4 regions of the Chryseobacterium sp. CBTAP 102 genome follow, and region 1 is predicted to be linked to each of the others. Evidence: riboswitches for the same ligand, from Rfam matches in the RefSeq annotation. Region 1 holds a riboswitch; each other region holds the start of a gene.
What was found. A riboswitch is a leader RNA that binds a small molecule or an ion and turns the genes downstream of it on or off. The one in region 1 is predicted to bind cobalamin.
Positions count from the first base shown of each region.

Region 2: it holds a riboswitch for cobalamin, as region 1 does, so the genes downstream of both, C8D70_RS03995 (TonB-dependent receptor plug domain-containing protein) here and metE (5-methyltetrahydropteroyltriglutamate--homocysteine S-methyltransferase) in region 1, are expected to answer to the same signal.
Region 3: it holds a riboswitch for cobalamin, as region 1 does, so the genes downstream of both, C8D70_RS12720 (T9SS type A sorting domain-containing protein) here and metE (5-methyltetrahydropteroyltriglutamate--homocysteine S-methyltransferase) in region 1, are expected to answer to the same signal.
Region 4: it holds a riboswitch for cobalamin, as region 1 does, so the genes downstream of both, C8D70_RS05945 (acyl-CoA thioesterase) here and metE (5-methyltetrahydropteroyltriglutamate--homocysteine S-methyltransferase) in region 1, are expected to answer to the same signal.

Region 1 covers NZ_QICX01000015.1:21,814-26,634, reverse strand. The annotation lists gene C8D70_RS17645 (VOC family protein) at 1-145, shown strand, start outside; gene C8D70_RS17640 (hypothetical protein) at 248-790, shown strand; gene C8D70_RS17635 (Lrp/AsnC family transcriptional regulator) at 876-1,337, opposite strand; cobalamin riboswitch at 1,533-1,719, shown strand; gene metE (5-methyltetrahydropteroyltriglutamate--homocysteine S-methyltransferase) at 1,893-4,196, shown strand; gene C8D70_RS17625 (hypothetical protein) at 4,373-4,821, opposite strand, start outside.
Region 2 covers NZ_QICX01000002.1:137,258-142,078, forward strand. The annotation lists gene C8D70_RS03990 (YncE family protein) at 1-612, opposite strand, end outside; gene C8D70_RS03995 (TonB-dependent receptor plug domain-containing protein) at 609-2,642, opposite strand; cobalamin riboswitch at 2,751-2,937, opposite strand; gene C8D70_RS04000 (transporter) at 3,031-3,978, opposite strand; gene C8D70_RS04005 (cytochrome c peroxidase) at 3,990-4,821, opposite strand, start outside.
Region 3 covers NZ_QICX01000008.1:72,507-77,327, reverse strand. The annotation lists gene C8D70_RS12725 (esterase-like activity of phytase family protein) at 59-1,327, opposite strand; cobalamin riboswitch at 1,562-1,754, shown strand; gene C8D70_RS12720 (T9SS type A sorting domain-containing protein) at 1,817-2,923, shown strand; gene clpP (ATP-dependent Clp endopeptidase proteolytic subunit ClpP) at 3,163-3,849, opposite strand; gene dnaG (DNA primase) at 3,962-4,821, opposite strand, start outside.
Region 4 covers NZ_QICX01000003.1:148,846-153,666, forward strand. The annotation lists gene C8D70_RS05935 (ATP-binding cassette domain-containing protein) at 1-542, shown strand, start outside; gene C8D70_RS05940 (hypothetical protein) at 573-1,373, shown strand; cobalamin riboswitch at 1,408-1,588, shown strand; gene C8D70_RS05945 (acyl-CoA thioesterase) at 1,703-2,086, shown strand; gene C8D70_RS05950 (DUF4932 domain-containing protein) at 2,246-3,619, shown strand; gene C8D70_RS05955 (HD domain-containing protein) at 3,687-4,277, opposite strand; gene C8D70_RS05960 (PadR family transcriptional regulator) at 4,741-4,821, shown strand, end outside.

The sequences.
Region 1 (4,821 bases):
CACCGTACCCGATGTAGAAGCCGCTACACAATATCTGCTGTCAAACGGTATGGAAACCTGTGACGAAATTGAAGAACTTCCTGAAAATATGCACTGGATTACCGATCCTGCCGGCACCGTATTCAATTTGCAGGAAAGAAAATAGTAAAAAACAGAAATACAATGTGTAAGAATTGCTTAAAATGAGGCTGTATCCAAAATTTTAATACCTTTAACCATCAAATCCTTAAAATTTTATAATATTCTCATGCAGAAAAAACCATTCAATTTTATTGCAACCATACTTTTTCTGGTAGTAAGTGTGACTGTATTTTCACAAAAAACAGCCGCTTTGGGTTCTTTATTGGATAGAAATTCAGAATTTATATTCCCGCAAGCTCCTGATAAAATCTCAAAAGCGTTGAACGTAAAAGCCATCTTTTATGAAGATGCCAATGAAGAAAAATATGCCAAATGGCCCATTAAAACAGGGCTGGAACTTTATTGCAGCTTGGGAAAAGATAATACTGTGAATGAGATGTTTTTTGTTGCTTCAGATAATAAACCTGTAATTGTTGAGGGACTTCCTTTTGGTCTTGTTCTGAATAAAAGTACATTACAGGACAGTAAAACGAAGTTCAGGAAGTACAATGCCAAAACACAGAAATTAGCAGCAGACAGTGAATTTCCAGATGGATCAAAACTGGTTTTTAAAAAAGGAAAACATTATGCAACATTATTTTTCGACAGCAAAAACCTTTTAAAATCATTAGGACTTACAGAAGAAATGATTGATCCGGCAGCTAATTAACCTAAGGGAGGCTTCAAAACAATATAAGACCTGTCATTATCTGGCGGTGTTTTATTCTTATAATGAAGCCCTAATATAAATTTAATTATATTGTTAATCCATAGTTGTTTTTTACCTCAGCCATCACAAAAGTACTGTGAGTGCTGCCTATAGAATCTACAGATCCCAGCTTGTTAAATACAAAATCCTGATAATGTTTCATATCTCTTACCTGAACTTTCAGAAGGAAATCAAAATCTCCGGAAATATTGTAACATTCGGCAACTTCTTCAATTTCTAAAATTTCTTTTACAAAATCATAGCCTACAGACCGGTCGTGAATTTTGAGCTTGATCTGGCAGAAAACCGTAAATCCGCGGTTCAGTTTTTCAGCATCGAGAATGGCTGCATACCTTTTGACAAAACCTTCCTGTTCAAGCCTTTTTACCCTTTCAAAAACCGGAGAGGTAGAAAGGTTCACTTCTTTTGCAAGTTCCTTAACGGTCAATTTTGCATTTTTCTGGAGCAGCCTGAGCAGCTGTAAATCCTTATTATCGAGTTGTTCCACAGAATATTATTCTTTTAAATGATTAAAACAGTCAAATCTACAGAATTATATGCTCTTAATTTTATTTTTAAAAGTTTAATTTGCTTAATTATTTATTGTGAATTGTATTTTTATTCGGTATTCCTAATTTTACACAAAATTAAAAACTTTTACTGATAATCTTTGTTAGAGGTAAAAGTACAGTTCTTTGCAGATACTTCATCAAACAGGAAAGGTTTTACTTAAGGTAGATTAATAGGGAATCGTGTGCAAATCACGAGCTGTCGCGCAACTGTAAGTAACATGCCAAAAGTTTCTGTCCTTGCATATCCACTGCCAAAAACGGGAAGGATGACGGAAACTGTTACAAGTCAGGAGACCTGCCTTTACTGAATTGACAATGCTTTCGCGGGCTGAAGCTTTTGGGTCATACAGATGATATATCAGATATGTATTTTCTCTCAATTGGAAATGCATTGCCTGCTATATCATTATTTCCTGAAATTTCCTCCGCAAAAACATAACGAAGCATTTTAAAGGACTTTCACAATAAGTTTAATTAAAAAGTTTAAAAAAATGCAAACTCACATCCTTGGCTATCCGCGTATTGGTAGCAAAAGAGAACTCAAAAAAGCCTGCGAGCAGTATTGGTCAGGTAAAATCCTTCTGGAAGAACTTTTGAACACCGGAAGAACTATCTGTACCCAAAACTGGAATATCCAGAAAGAAGCAGGGATAGATCTTATCCCATGCAATGATTTTTCATACTATGATCAGGTATTGGATATGAGCCTTGTGGTAGGAGCAATTCCTGCACGGTATCATGAAGTAGTGCTTAAAAAAAACAATACTGAGCTTGATCTTTATTTTGCCATGGCAAGAGGCTATCAGAAAGACGGATTGGATATTACTGCCATGGAAATGACCAAATGGTTCGATACCAACTATCATTACATCGTTCCGGAATTTTATAAAAACCAACAGTTTAAGCTGAGTTCAGATAAAATTTTCAATGAATTTGCAGGAGCAAAACAAGCTGGAATCAATGCGAAACCGGTTATTATCGGGCTGGTTTCTTATCTGCTATTAGGAAAAGAAAAAGAAGAAGGATTTGATAAGCTGGATCTGGCCGCAAATATTCTTCCAGTCTATATAGAGATTTTAACCAAGCTTCAGGAGCAGGGTGCAGAATGGATTCAGTTTGATGAACCTTTTCTGGCATTAGATTTAACTGAAAAAGCCAAAGAGACCTATCATTCTGTGTATGCCGAAATCAGAAAACGATTTCCAAAACTGAAATTTATTGTAGCCACTTATTTCGACGGATTAAAAGATAATGCATCACTTGCCGTTTCACTTCCTGTGAATATATTGCATGTTGATCTGGTGAGAAATCCTGAACAGCTGGATGATATTCTGAATAATATTCCGGAAAATTTAAGCCTTTCATTAGGGGTAATTGATGGTCGGAATATATGGAAAAATGATTATGAAAATTCGCTGTCTTTCATTACAAAAGCTGTTGAAAAATTAGGATCTGAAAGGATTTTGATCGCTCCATCATGTTCATTGCTTCATTCACCTTGTGATCTGGATTTTGAAACCCATCTTAACCCGGAAATTAAAAGCTGGCTGGCTTTTGCTAAACAAAAAGTAAAAGAAGTAGTAACACTTAAAGAACTTGTTTCCAGAAAAGAAAATGAACAGATTCTTGAAGCATTCGCAGAAAATAAAAAAGCAATTGAAAGCAGAAGAACTTCTTCTCTTATTCATAATCACCAGGTAAAGCAAAGAGCAAATGCTGTTTCTGAAAAAGATGCTCAGAGAATAAACCCTTTCAAAATCCGTAAAAAAGAACAGCAGGAAGTATTGCAGCTTCCTTTATTCCCAACCACTACAATAGGGTCATTCCCGCAAACCACAGAGGTAAGAAGCTGGAGAGCGAAATTCAAAAAAGGGGAACTGACCGCAGAACAGTATGATACTTTACTGAAAGAAGAAACTCATAGAACAATCGGCTGGCAGGAAGAAATTGGTATCGATGTACTGGTTCACGGAGAATTTGAGCGTAACGACATGGTAGAATACTTCGGAGAACAGTTGGAAGGATTTGTATTCACTAAAAACGGATGGGTACAAAGCTACGGAAGCCGCTGTGTAAAACCTCCGGTGATCTTCGGCGACGTTTCCCGCCCGGCTCCGATGACGGTTTATTGGTCCCAATATGCCCAATCCCGGACTGAAAAATGGGTAAAAGGAATGTTGACAGGCCCGGTTACCATTTTGCAGTGGTCTTTTGTCCGTGATGACCAGCCCCGTTCAGAAACGTGTAAGCAGATTGCTTTGGCTATTCGTGACGAGGTGGTAGATCTGGAAAAAGCAGGAATCAGAATTATTCAGATTGATGAGCCTGCCATAAGAGAAGGTCTTCCATTAAGAAAAACCGACTGGCAGGACTATCTGAAATGGGCTGTAGAAGCTTTCAGAATTTCAGCAAGCGGAGTGGAAGATGCTACCCAGATCCATACGCATATGTGCTATTCAGAATTCAATGATATTATTGAAAATATTGCCGATATGGATGCCGACGTGATTACGATAGAGTGTTCCCGCTCTCAGATGGAACTGCTGAACGCTTTTGCAGACTTTAAATATCCGAATGAAATTGGTCCGGGAGTATATGACATCCATTCACCAAGAGTACCATCGAAAGAAGAAATGATTGAACTGCTGAGAAAAGCTCAGAATGTAATTCCTGCCAATCAGCTTTGGGTAAATCCGGACTGCGGACTGAAGACCAGACACTGGGACGAAACTGAAAAAGCTTTAATAGCAATGGTTGCCGCCGCTAAAGAAGCCTCAGTAGAATATGCGGTCTAGAAAAATTTAAAATAATTAGATTCAATAATTCAGATCGTGTTATGATTTTCATAGCACGATCTGTTATTTTAATAATTAAAGTATAGTTAAGAACCATTCTGACTTAAAATTTAAGCAAACTGTCTTCATAATCTTAACATCTTAATAGTTAAAAAAAAGTTGGAACGTCTTCATTTTTAAAAGTTATATTTTACAAATGCCCCGATATTTTCCAGGGTCTTTTTTCCGTTATTAAACTGATCAAAATTGGAAGCAAGTCCGTACATCATTTTATCCTGTTTTACTCCCAGTCTTATAAACTGAAGGCCTCTGGGATATCCGCTGTTATCCAGGTTTCCAATAGCCAGAACACTGAAATATCCCTTGAAATTTTCTGTCAGATAAGGTGTGTACTCAAAAGATACAGACTGTTCCAGAGAAAATCCTTTCTGATAAGTGGTTCCTATAGAGTAGGACAGATAATAGGAAGGACGGATAATTTTGTACTGTAGATAAGCACTGAAAAATGCTCCGGGATTTTTCATTCCAAATGCCGCATTGGCACTCAGCCTTTTGGTAAGATGATACGAAAGGGTATTTCTGATGAAGAATATGTTTTCTTTATCCTTGGTATATTCTGTATCAA
Region 2 (4,821 bases), on a different contig from region 1:
CGTATTGTCATAATCGGGAGCTTTATATCCTCCGGAGTTGGCCACAAACAACTGATTACCCACAATTTCCATTTCTTCCGGCTGATATCCTACTACCACTTCACGCTGAATGGAAAGAGAAGTGGTATCAATTTCCACTACTTTTCCTTTAGGAGCCTTGGGATTAATGGCTACAGGGCCGGCATAGCTGCTGGCATAAGCTTTCCCATTTTTAAAAGCTAGATATCTGCAGTTTTGCAATGGAATAGAAGTAATACGTTTCGCCGTTTTGGCATCCAGCACTTCAATTTTATTGGAAACATTGACAACGATATAGAGTTTGCTTCCGTACACTTTAATATCATTTCCTACATCTCCCAGTTCTTTTACCACATTCGGATTGATTTCTGCGTAAATATTCCGGTAATAAGTTCCTTTGGTGTAATCAAAAAAATCCAGGGTACATTTATTACTGCCCATATTCCCTTCATTCAGCATATAGAAGCCCTTTATGGATGTATTTTCTGAGGGAAGTCCTTCTACCACTTCCTGACGGACAATAATATCATCTGTACGACATGAGGTAAGAAAAGCTAATACCAGAAATAAAAAATAAAAGTTTAGTTTTCTCATAAGGTGAAGTTTAGAATAAGTTTAAAGTTTCTTCCGGGCATCGGATAATTGATGACCACATCATAGTATTGATTGAAAATATTATTCGCCTCAAGGCTTACTTTGAATTGATGATTGGCCCAGTTGAATTTTTTCTGAACAGACAGATCGTGAGTATACCAGGGCTGCACATAATTGTATTGAATATTATCCTGATTCACATCATATCTTTCTCCCACATACATTGTACTGTAATTGAAACTCCAGTCTTTATAATCTGCCATCAGACTGAAAGACCCACTGTGCCATGGCGTGTAAGGTATCTGATTACGGTAAAAGGTATCTTCCGGATCGCTGATATCTCTTGCACTTTGGTACGTATAAGAAAGCAAAGGTCGAAGGGTTACTTTTCCCAGCTGAAGTTCAGTATGTACATTTACATCGGCTCCAATTATTTCAACCAATCCAAGGTTCATCATCAGCCAGCGGAACATACTTCCGTTTGGAGCGGCTACAATTTTATCCTGTACTTTATTGTAGTAACCGTCTACTTTAGCATAAAAAGTTTTAAAGAAACGGTTGTTATAATTCTTCTGATAAGTAAATCCTACGTCATACTGATTGGTAAATTCCGGTTTCAGGTAAGTATTTCCGATATTGGTATAATACAGATCATTGAAGGTTGGAAGCCGGAAAATCCTTTTATAGAATGCTCTGAGGGTAAGCTCCGGAATGATCTCCGGCTGATAGCTCATAAATACGGCAGGTGTCCACTCTCTGGCATCTCCCGGTCTTTTGTTTTTTCTTACTTCCTCAAATGTAAAGGTTCCTAAAAGGCTTCCCAGAATTTTAAACCTGTTCCACTGATAGGTTGTTGCCAATGCTACCAATGTTGTGTAACGCGTAGGATAAGAAAAGTTATCCAGATTGGCATCCAGATTATTGTACTGAAAATCTCCACTCAGGCTGATATCCCAATTGGGCGTAATAGAATAGATATTGGATGAGGAAAGGTAGAGTTCCCGCTGGATATAGGTATTATCGGTATGAATAATAGACTGCGAACGAACCGTATCCATAAAATGGGTATAATCATAAGCAAATTTTGCTTTCAGCTGGGTTTCAAATTTCGGGAACAGTTTTTTTCTCAGATTGGCCTGTACGAAATAATTTTCATCAGATAGTCTCGCTCCCCTTCCTCCAAAACGGCCATTCACAATAGGTGCCGGCATTCCACGGTCTGAAATATAACCGTAACCACGGATATTCCAGCTTCCGTTATTCAAAGTTCCGTTGAGAGAGGTTTCAAAACGTTTTGCTTTGATGTCTGAATCCTGTCTTTTCGCAATGGTATCATAGGCCTGCTGTCCATCAGGATATTTCTTGGCATATCGAAATCTATAAATTCCGTCACTCTGCATAAATTCTCCACTGAAGCTGGCAGAAACCCTGTCTGAAATCTTCTGTTCCAATCGGAATGAAGGGTTGAAAAGATCAATAGACGCACTTTTAGCTCTTATAACGAGATTGGTTTTCCTATTTCCTTTAAATACAGGTGTTTTAGGCTGTAAATAAATAGAACCCGAAGATCCGAAGTCTTTTGCCGGTTGGAAAATCTCACTTTTCTGTCCGTTATACAATGATATTTCTTCCAGATCATCCAAGGAATATCTTCCCAAATCCACCAGTCCGTTTTGGGCATTACCCAGTTGAATTCCATCATAGAAAACCCCTACATGCTGACTTCCCATACTTCGGATATTAATGGTTTTCAAACCACCTAATCCTCCATAATCTTTGATCTGAACTCCTGAAAAGTACCGCAGTGCATCTGCAACAGAATGACTGTTCAATCTTTCCAGCTGCTCGCCCTGTAAGGTTTGTGCCGGAAGGATTTCTTTAAAATTCTTTTTGTATAGATTGATTCCTTTAATGGTCTCTTCCTGAAGACTGTCTTTTTTCCTGGTTTGAGAAGACAAAAATTGAGATGTGATCACAAGTATGGTGAAAACAGCTTTATAAATTGCAGAAGTAGTTAGTTTTGCCGCCATTAGCTCATTTAGGGTAATGAAGACGCTAATGGGTATAAGAATACAACGACAAAGCACAGCGGTCACTGCACAGAATCATTGATGTCCTAAGCTTTATTCCACGAAAGCGTCAAACGATTATTTTCTGGCAGGTCTTCTGACTTACTCCATTTTTGAAATCCTTCCCATTAAAAAAACAGTGGATATATTCTTCAAAAACTTTGGTGCGGAGCTTACAGCAGCGGGTCTGTTCCGGATTCTCACCGGATTCCCTTTTAAGAGCTTTTTACGGCTCACCAAATCCCGGCAAAGATAAATAATTATTCCTAATCCCCAATTAAAATCATGATTGATAAACAATTAAAGCTCCCGAAGGAGCTTTAACATGGTTTTATGGAGGGTGTTTGCCCTAAATTCCAATATTCAGGAAAATACTGAATCTTGATTTGGCTTCAATATCTCCTCCTGCCAGATGAGTATACATGGGAAGCATAATTTCACTTCCCAGGCTCAGCTTTTTATAAGAAGCTTCAAATCCCAGTTTTCCGTACAAAGCGCTCCCGGCAGTGTTAGGCAATGCTTCATCAAATTGCTTATTCTGGGCATATACTTCTCCCTGAACTCCCGTTTTTACAGAAAAAACAGACTTTTCATTTCCTGCAACCTGATAAAAACCTGTTGCAGCATAATTCCACTGGTTTCCAAAACGGTAATTTTTCTTATTCTCTGTTTTGATTGTATAATCTGTGTTAACCAATACGGCAACTTTATTTTTCTGAAATTTATAATTCAAAGCCGCCTGATAATCCCAGCTTCCGGTTCCCAGCTGAAAACTTGGATTGACACCGGATGTTCCTTTTTCATCAAATTTCCCTAAAGGAATTTTCAAGCCCAAACCTCCGCTCAGATGATGGAAATTATCTTTGGAACTCATCAGCTGGTAAATTCCCATCAGATTAAGATCCCCTATTCCATTGATTTTAATATCTCCCTGCATGGTTTTCTTTTCATGGAAATGGAATGGCAGACTTGCGTAAACACTCAGTTTCTTAGTCAGTGGAATTTTTCCCCAAAGCTGCAGGGTATTAAAATACTGATCCTGCGTAAGATCTTTTACAAATAAGTTTTCTTTGGCTTTGTAATGCTGGGCAAAGTATTTGATTCCGACAAACTGTGGATTCAGCAAAGATTCAAAGCCGGAAGAGCCGTTTCCTGCCGCACAGCCACAGGCATCACAATCATCATCAAAATTGAATCTGCTAAAGGTTTCCGGGGCAATATATGCACTGTCTATAATGGTCTTCGCCTGATACTGACTCAACAGGATCAAACTTATGATTACTATAATCTTCTTCATGTTTCTATAAATTATTCTGCAAATTTTGGATTGGATATAAAACTCTTATCTGATAGTGTTTTCAGAAAAGCTATAATATACTGTTTATCCTGACCCGTCATGGGAATACCAGTATGCCCATTCTGTTTTAAAAGAGGATCAAGATTTGGATGATTTTCAACATTGTCTGAATAGAAATTAAGTACCGCCTCTAAGCTGTAAAATCTTCCGTCATGCATATAAGGTGCGGTATATTCTACATTTCTTAAGCTGGGAACTCTGAATTTCATGTTGTCATTCCAATCTAAAGTAACCCTGTATCTTCCTCTGTCATCGAACTGGGCGTTATAATACATTCCTGTATTTCGGTAGCTCTCATCGGTAAATAATTCTCCTGAATGACATGATGCACATTTATTCTGGAAAAGGGACATTCCCTGTGTTTCTTCAGCGGTAAAAGATACTTTTCCTTTCATCATCTGATCATATTTGGAATCTGCCGATATCATTGTTGCCATAAACTGAGAAATAGCCTTAAGAATACGGTCTCCAGTGATCTTTTCATCACCAAATGCTGCTTTAAACATTTTTTTGTAATTCGCATCACTATTCAGTTTTCCTACTGCTTCAGGAAGAGAGCTGTCCATTTCAAAATCTGTAGTAATAGGAACCAGAGATCTTTCATCCAGATTATGACTTACCCCGTCCCATGTATAATTTTTGAGAAAAGCCATATTCTGAATAGGTGGTGCATTTCTTATTCCTAATCTATCATCTATCCCATGGCTTACATTATGGCCGTGGTGGGTAAATGCATATTCCTGAATGTGACAGAACCCGCAGGAAATAGTATTATTTCTGGAC
Region 3 (4,821 bases), on a different contig from region 1:
TCACAATAAAAAGCGGCGGGATCTTCGATCCCGCCGCTTTTCGTTAAAAAAAATCCAATTATTGAATATCGACTACATACATCGTTCCTTTGTCTACTTTACCTGTCTTAGGTAAAATTTTGGCTTTTGGATTTCCGTTTCCATCATCTACTACTCCAAAGTCATCATCATTGAAAACAGCCAGTTTATTATTTCCCAAATAAACAATTCCCTCGAATTTATCGTGTTCGTAGCCCAGTTTTGCTACCAGATCTACGGCTAATGTTTTGGTAACAGGCTTTATTCCGGCATTGCTAATTTCATCCCATGAGCATTGCTCTAAAGATTTACCGTTAATTTTCATTCCGTCTACAGCATTTATATCAGCTCCGTTTACATCACTGGCATTGCTTAAGTTTATTCTGTATACTTTTTTTATACCTCCCTGAGAACCGAAATTTCCGTCTCTTTCAATCACCAGGAATTCATTGTTACTTAATGCGGTAATATCACACACCGAATCAGAAGCACCTCCGTCCTGTCTATATAAAAACTGTCTGGTTTGCCCTGTAATAATATCAAAAGTGACAATTCTCGTTAAAGTGGTATTGGTTGCCAATGCTTTGCTGGGGACAAGCATCATTGACTGTATTGTTCCTACCAGCGTTCTTCCATCCGGAGTGATGCAAAGTCCTTCCATTCCTCTGTTGGCTCTTCTTTTGGCTAAAACAGCAGGTAATTTTCTTGGTCCTGTATCTACCCCAATCGGGCTTATTCTCTCCATCTCCATTCCATCAGCATTGTAATGCACAATGTGCGGTCCATATTCATCGGAAACCCAGAATGTACCATCAGCAGCAGCAACAATACTTTCACTGTCCAATCCATATTTATCTGTCCCTAAAATATTGCCGGAAGCATCATAAGCAATTTCCCCAGTACTTCCCATTCCGACAGGGTTTGGAAGTCCGGTAATTGGTTGTCCGTATGGATTTTTAAGTTTAATATATTTAATTACCTCTATATTTCCGTCAGCATTGATTTTAAAATGCATAATGGTTGGGGTAAAATTAGGAGCAAGAAACTTTTTACCATTCTGGAAATCGGTATTAGGACCTCTATCCGTAATGACGTAGAATTCACCTTTTCTTGTAGGGTGAGCGGCTGCACCGGAGCCAAATCCTCCGTTTATCACATCTACTCCATTGATGGCAGCAAGTTTTGTAAATGGAAATTCCTGAGGCAGTTTGGAATAATTAATATCCTGATTAATCATTGTGGTATCGTCATCATTTTTACATGAAGCCAATACTGCCAGCACTACGGCAGACAATAGCAATTTTTTCATATTTACTTTTATGGCTGCGAAAGTATAAATTGATTGTAAACTGATCTTGAATATAATGATAATTGTTTTTTAACAATAGAACAGATAAAATAGTTTGAAAGTGAACACAAAAACAACAGATTTATAAATAAAAATTCAATAATCCGGTTGAGTAAACAATCAATATGAAAATCAAATTTTTAAGAATATCTGAAAAATAATAATTCACAAAACGGACTCACAGATTTATATGATATATTTGCAGCGTTTTAAGGCTGAACAATGTTCATTAATAGGGAATCAAGTGAGAATGATATTCAAATCTTGAGCTGTACCCGCAACTGTAAACTGTTTAAACTTACCACACAAAAATCCACTGGATCTTAAAATCCGGGAAGGAAGCTGTAAGATGTGAGCCAGGAGACCTGCCTTAGAATACTGACTTCAGAGAACCAACTGTTTCTACTCTGAAGATAAGTTTCGGGAATAAAACTTTAAATTAATTATATCATGAGGAAAATTTATCTTTTTTTCTTACTGCTTTGCATGCAGGTATTATCGGCCCAATTCACAGAAAACGACATTAAATTTTGGGTAGGAACCGGATCTAAAAAAGCATATTTCATTGCGGACTTTAATGACAACAGCACACCCAATTCTTATGCATGGGGATACCGTTTTGATGGCGATGGCCTTTTGATGGAAGATCTTATCAATGCAATTGTGGCAGCAGAATCCAAAATGCAGGTTGACATTCCTACAGGATATCTTTCTATTCTGAATTATAATCATCACACATCCACTACTGATGACAGCTGGATAACATGGTCTGGATCCAGCTCATCAAACATGACTTGGAACAATGGGGTAGGTTATACTCCTTTGGTGGACGGAAAATGGTATGGGGTTACATACGGCCTTGATCATTATGATATTCCTCCCTCTCCTCCCGTTCCAGCCTACAGTTCTGCATGGTTTACTCCGTCTCAGGTTACAAACTGGGTGGGAAGCGGAAGTAATAAAAGCCTAATAGTTATTGATTTCGGAACTGATAATGCTAACGGGAATGCCAATTCTTTTGTTTATGGAATTAAATATAACGGAAGCATCACTGCTGAACAGGCGTTACAATTGATCCAGGCTCAAGATTCCTATTTTAATTTTGCATCAGCGAATAATCAGATTACTACCCTATCATTAAATTCCTTTACCGGAAATACTTCCGGATCAGACAGCTGGAAATTGTATAAAGGAAAAGACCTATCAAGCTGGCAAGCGAAAGCCAATCTTTCTCAGATTCAACTGGGCAATAAGGATTGGTTTGGATTAAGTTTCGGGCAAAGAAGACCATTTACACCCACCGAGGCACAGCTGACTTTAGGGATTTCTTCTGTTACAAAGAAAAAATTCAGTGTTTATCCAAATCCGGCAAGTAATTTCATTCAGATTGAAACGGCTGAGAAACTGAAAGAAGTGAATATTTATTCAGCTACAGGACAGAAAATAATGACTTCTCAGGTTACTAAGATTGATGTTCATTCTTTAAACACAGGTGTTTATTTTGTTGAGATTAAAACCAATGATAGTTCCACGATACATAAGATGGTTAAGAAATAAAGAAAAGTACCTTTAAAAAGGCGCTTTTTTAATGAGGATATGTGGAAAATCACCCCGTCAAAAATTCTTTGAATTTTCGCGACCTTTCCAAAGGATGGGAATTTTTACATCTTCAGTTGGAGTTTGGCCTGGATTACAGATTCCTTCTGAATAATCAAGAATACAGTTCAAAATCCATAATTGATTCAACAAAAAAACCGCACCAGATGGGTGCGGTTTTCTTATGATATTACCATCAATTATTTTTTCTCAGTAGATCTTTGTAAAACCTCATCTACCATTCCGTAGCCTTTAGCTTCTTCAGAAGTCATCCAGTAATCTCTGTCAGATGATTTTTCTACCCACTCATATGTTTGTCCTGAGTGATGGCCGATGATTTCATAAAGCTCCTGCTTCAGTTTCAACATCTCTCTCAAGTTGATCTCCATATCAGAAGCGACCCCCTGCGCACCTCCTGAAGGCTGGTGAATCATTACTCTGGAATGTTTAAGCGCAGAACGCTTTCCTTTTTCTCCGGCAACCAGTAATACAGCTCCCATGGAAGCAGCCATACCTGTACAGATAGTCGCTACATCCGGCTTGATGATCTGCATAGTGTCATAAATACCTAAACCTGCATAAACACTACCACCAGGAGAGTTGATATAGATCTGAATATCTTTTGAAGGATCAGCACTTTCTAAGAATAAAAGCTGAGCCGTAACGATGTTTGCAACCTGATCATCAATACCTGTTCCCAGGAAGATAATTCTGTCCATCATCAAACGGGAGAAAACGTCCATCTGGGCAACGTTTAATCTTCTCTCTTCCATGATGTACGGAGTAAGATTCGTTGGGCCATACATTCCCATATACTGATCGGTAACCAAACCGTTGTTTCCTAAATGTTTTACAGAGAAATCTCTGAATTCCTTTTTAATGTCCATATTTCTATTATGTATTATTTTTAAAATATTCTCGAAGTTTAAATTACAATATTTATTCCTAAAATTTTATAGGACTTTTTGTCACAGAACATCAAAAAAATCTGACTTCAAATTATCTTTTTCTATCTACATAAATCCCTTTGATAGGCGAATATTCGATGATATTGCTCAACCGTATGGAAGCCTGCTTCAGTAAAGTGATTTTTTTGATCAGCTCATAATACTTTACTTCATCTGTACTGCTGTACTGATCAAGTTCTTTGGCTGTTTCCCTGATCAGATAATCAATATATCTGTATTTATGTAACAGAACATCTCCCTGAATCTGATCTGCCAATTTATCACCATAATTGGGAGGGTAAATATTTCTGGAAGCCCAGTTTTCAAGCTCATCCAGCGGGATCAGAGCATCTACAACCTTTGTGGTGATTTCTTCGTCCATAAAAGATACAAAAAAGTTTCCACTTCTGAGTTCATCTTTTTGAATCCCTTCCCTCACCTGATTGATAATAATTTCATTTTCTCTGACTAAAAATGTATACTGCTCCTCTTCGAAATGATGAAGGATTTCTTCAATAACAGTTATCTCATATTCTTCATTCTGTTCGTTTTTTCTTTTCAGAATAATATCTCCGAACATCAGCATATGATCTACCAGTTTGTTTTCCATGAACAGTACATCATACAGAAAAGGATCTTCTTTTTCCTTATCCAAAGGAACAATCTCCATCTTTGGAGCTGCTTTTTCCTTCTGCTGCTGAACATGATGGGTCTGATTTTGCGTGATCTGCTTCTGAACATCCAGCTCATTAAACAAGCTTTGCTCCGAAAGTCCGAATTTGTTGGAAACCTCTTTAAGGTAAACCTCTCTTTTCAGGGCATTCTGTACAAAAGAAACAGATTTTACAATATCTCTGATCGCTTCAGCCTTTTTAATAGGATCATTCCCGATATCCCTCAGAAGAATTTCCG
Region 4 (4,821 bases), on a different contig from region 1:
GAAAATCAACGCTTCTAAAAATTATCTTCGGGATTGAACATGGTAATACGCAGTTTATAAGATATGATCATACCATTTTGAAAACCATTTCCGATAGAAAAAACAGAATTGCTTACTTACCACAGGATCTCTTTTTACCCAGGTATGTAAAAATCAAAAACCTGATTCCTCTTTTTTGCAATCAAAAGAATACTGAACTACTTTTTACTTCAGAATTCATACAGCCTTTCCTCCATGAAAAACCTAAAAACCTTTCTAAAGGTGAACAGAGAATTATTGAAACCCTGATGATTATTTATTCTGAAGCCCATTTTATTTTACTGGACGAGCCATTCCATAGTCTTTCTCCAAAGGTTACTGAAGAATTAAAGAAAAATATACTGCGGGAGTCAGCACATAAAGGTTTCATTATTTCTGATCATAATTTTAAAGATGTTCTGGATATTTCTGAACGTATATTTCTGCTTTCAGACGGTCATCTGAAACAAATACAAGATTTAAGTGAACTGCAGCGGTATAATTATCTTCCGAAAAGCATTTAATTTATATATTTGGAAGATCAAAAAAATTTCATGATGACTTTCATAAACAAAGCATTCTATTTATCCGCTATCAGTATCTTATCTATAACCTTTGTAAAGGCACAGACAAAAGTTCCTTTTGGAGTGGTAAAAGCTGAGGAAGGATATGCTAACGTACGTGTACATAAAGACGATTACCGAAAAATTGTAGACAAGATCCGTATGCGCAAAGGAGATGTATTTGTTTATGTAAAACCGGCTCCGGGAGAAACAGAATGGATCTGGATCAAATATCCGGAAAAACAGGATGACGACAAGCCTTTTGTACGGTATGAAACTCTTGATAAAGAAGGTATGGTGAATAAAGGGCGTATTGCATATGTGGACCAGCTTCCCGCCTATACTCCATCTAAATCTAAAAATGGAAGATCCCTTATTTTCACCGACAATTCGGATCCTAAAATCCCTACTGCCCAAAGAAGCAAAGTGGTGATTGATATTTATCCTTCCAATGCAGGATACCGTAAAAAGGAAAAAGATGCGGATGGAAAGATTCTTACCATTGATAAAGTAAAACCGTGGGGAATTGGAAATGACCTTCCTGAAGGAATGACCGAAATCAAATCCATCAGAGTGCAGCAGCCCGGAAGAGGATCTGTTTTTGTAAGAGAAGCTATCAAAAATATGTTCCAGCCTACCATGGATTTTGAGAAAGTAGGAGTAACATCTCTTGACAATGATAATATTTTTCTTTATATGATCAATGGTTCAGGAGAAAACAGATATACTACCCTGTGGACAATTAAGAAAGGAAGAGTAATCAGCCAGATTATTTATCATAATCCGGAATAAATTCATTATTTTTGCATTCGAAAAGTTTTTACGCTTATTCATCACAGAAATTGGTTCTGCATCACTGCAGATTAAAAGGGAACCGTGTGAAAATCACGGACTGTCGCGCAACTGTAAGTAACTGAAGTCTTTATCAAAGATCCACTGTGCGAGGTATGGGAAGGAGATAAATGATGTTACAAGTCAGGAGACCTGCCTTTTTCTTAAACATGTAACTTTCGCGATTTGAAGTTGTATTGATCTGATGGATTGTTTCAGGAATTCTGTAAGTTCCTGTCATTATTCTGTTGTTTCCAATCATTTCTTATCGCTTTAATTAATAATGATATATGACTACAGAAGAAAGAATTGAAGCATCCGAAACCAGAATCTTTAAAGCGGTTTTCCCTAACACTACCAATCATTATGACACTCTTTTCGGAGGTACAGCCATGCAGCTGATGGATGAAGTAGCTTTTATCACAGCAACCCGTTTTGCCAGAAAAAGAGTGGTAACCGTAAGCAGTGATAAGATTGATTTCAAAAAACCTATTCCTGCCGGAACCATTGTGGAACTGATCGGGAAAGTTTCATACGTGGGAAAAACCAGTATGAAAGTGAATGTTGAAATTTACACTGAACAGATGTATTCCTATGAAAGAGAAAAAGCTATTGTAGGTGATTTTACTTTTGTAGCCATCGATGAATTCAAAAAACCAATTCAGATACTATAAATAAATTTCGGGCGGCCTTTGGCCGCCCGAAATTTTTCCATTCAAAACAATCTATTTACGTATTGACGATAATGATTGGAATTCATTCAGGTTTTCTTTAATTTAGGCCTCAGGAAATTTTTTACCCTTTTCCTAAAACTATAGAAGAACTAATATTACATGAAAAAAATTATTTTAATCATTACACTCATCCTTTCAGTATCACTAACAGCACAAAAAGACGTCAAAATTGAACTCCCGGAAAGTTATGAATTGGGAAATATCATTTTAGCACTCACAGAATACGGTAAAACAGATCCATATGACGTCCAGAAAATCCCTCCGTATTATGATGAAATCATGTCTTATTTTGAGCCTGTAAAAGATCATCCCCTATTAAAAAAAGTAAACTATTCCAGAAAAGACTGGAAAAAATTCTTAGGTTTTCGAACCGATTTCTATGCATTTTCTTTTGATGAAAGTGGTTTACTTAAAAGAGATTTCCCATTCAATTCATTTGGTCCCAAAGAAGTAGATGAAAACCTGGAACTAATTAATGATTTTGTGAAGAAATCGAATTATAGAACCTTTTATAAAAATCATCAGCAGTTTTATAATACCATCATCTCGAACTACAAAGAGTATTATTACATCAATGACACCTATGCTTTTTTGGATAAAATAGCAGCAAGACCAGCCAATGAAGGAGATAAGAAATATGTTATCGCCATTTCTCCTCTGGTAGGCGGACAGAATTGCCATAGAGACATCAACAGTTCATTAACCGTTGACTTCCCTGATATCGGACAAGATCTTATCCTTGGAAATTTAAAAAATAATATTGCCCGAAGACTTCTGGATAATCACACCGTATTTTCAGAAATAGATCATGGTTATGTTAATCCTGTTTCAGATCAGTATTCAAAGGAGATAACGGAAAGCTTCAGTCTGGCGAAATGGGATAAGAAGTCAGGATATCCGGGTATCAGTTCATTCAATGAATATATGACATGGGCTGTTTACGATTTATTTATCAAAGAAAAATTTCCAAAGGAAAAAACAGACAGCCTTTCTGCGATCTATCACAAAGTGAATATCCGACGTGGATTTATTGCACAGACCCTGTTTTCTGAAAAGGTTGCAGAGCTTTATAAAAAGGAAAAGAAGCTGGAAAAATTATATGTCCCATTATTAAAATGGACGAAGAAAATAGGAAACAAAATTTCTCAGCCATCCGTTGTGAATGCCAATAACAAAGATTTTGAAAAAGCTGATCTCAACAATATAGTGGTACAATTCACGGAGCCTATGAAAAAAACACAGACTCTTCAACTGAGATTATTCGAATATGTAGATGGAAAAGAAACCGGTAATACAATAATTACCGTGAAAAACCCGGTGTGGTCCAAAGACGGAAAACAGGTGAAATTTAAACTGGAAACTACTTACAGGAATTTTGAAATGAGGTTTTATGTATGGAACAGTATGGCTGGATTTTATTCGCAGCAGGGAGTTTTATTAAACCCTGATAACTATTTATTGCTGGCCTCATAAAAATTCATGAGATATCCATAAAAAAAGACACTGCCCAATCAATAACCGGACAGTGTCTTTTTTTTTATTATTTCAACACTTTTTCCGTTTCCAGACTTCTGTTTAAAAGAAGTTCAAAAGCCTCTCCCATTTCATCCGATGCTCTGCTGATAGCATTTTCAAGCATATTTCGGATTTGTTTTTCTGTTACTCCTGCTTCCGTCCAGCTCTTTCCTGTAGTATGGGAATTTAAAATAAACGGCATAATCCTGTCGATCCCGCAGGCAAAAATAGCATCCGGTGTTGTCTCTTCTTCAAACTCAAGCCACAGGTTAAAAAATTCTGTACGTAAAGGCTCATCCAGAATTCCAAAGATTTTTTGGGCTGAAGCTTTCTCTCTTTCAAATTTTCCTACCATTGCTTTTTCATCAAAAATAAAAGTATCTCCCGCTTCAATCTCCACAAGATCATGAATGGAAAGCATTCTTATCACCCTTAATAAATCAATATCTGCACGGTTTTTAGCATACGGATAAAGGATCTGGGCAAGAATGATAATCTGCCAGGAATGTTCCGCCGTATTCTCTCTTCGGGAATCATCTGCATTATAATTTCTTCGCTGTACATTTTTAAGTGCATCCACTGCAAGAATAAAATTGATCTCTTTCTGAATTTTCATTTTACTTTTCTCTGTTATATTGTTCTGAAGAGCATACCCTGTGGTTACCCGTTTATTATTTATCTTTTCTTTTGTAAGTACTTTTAGATTTACTTTTTACAAATGATTTAGGTGTTTTTATTTCTAACAAAAATACGAATACTGATACGGACCTCAAAATCAGATAATGAGTAATGAATGATAGCTGGTTACTTTTCTTTTCTCTTCATTTCTTTCATTCTTACTTAAAATTTAAGTGTTTTTTTCACCATTTTTCATTCAAATCTATTTCCAATAAATTTTAAACGAAAATTATTTATTTGATTATCAGTATATTAAATAATTTATTTTAAAAATTTCACTACTTTGTATTGCATAATACCATTTTAATTACATATCTTTGTAATGTAAAATCGAAATAGGTACAACTAGCTAGGTTCCGAACTTCGAAAATTATATAACTAATTAACAAAACTTATCAAAGATGAATACCGAAAATACCAAAGCGCAAATGCGAAAAGGAATTCTGGAATTCTGTATTCTAAGTCTCATCAATAACCGCGAA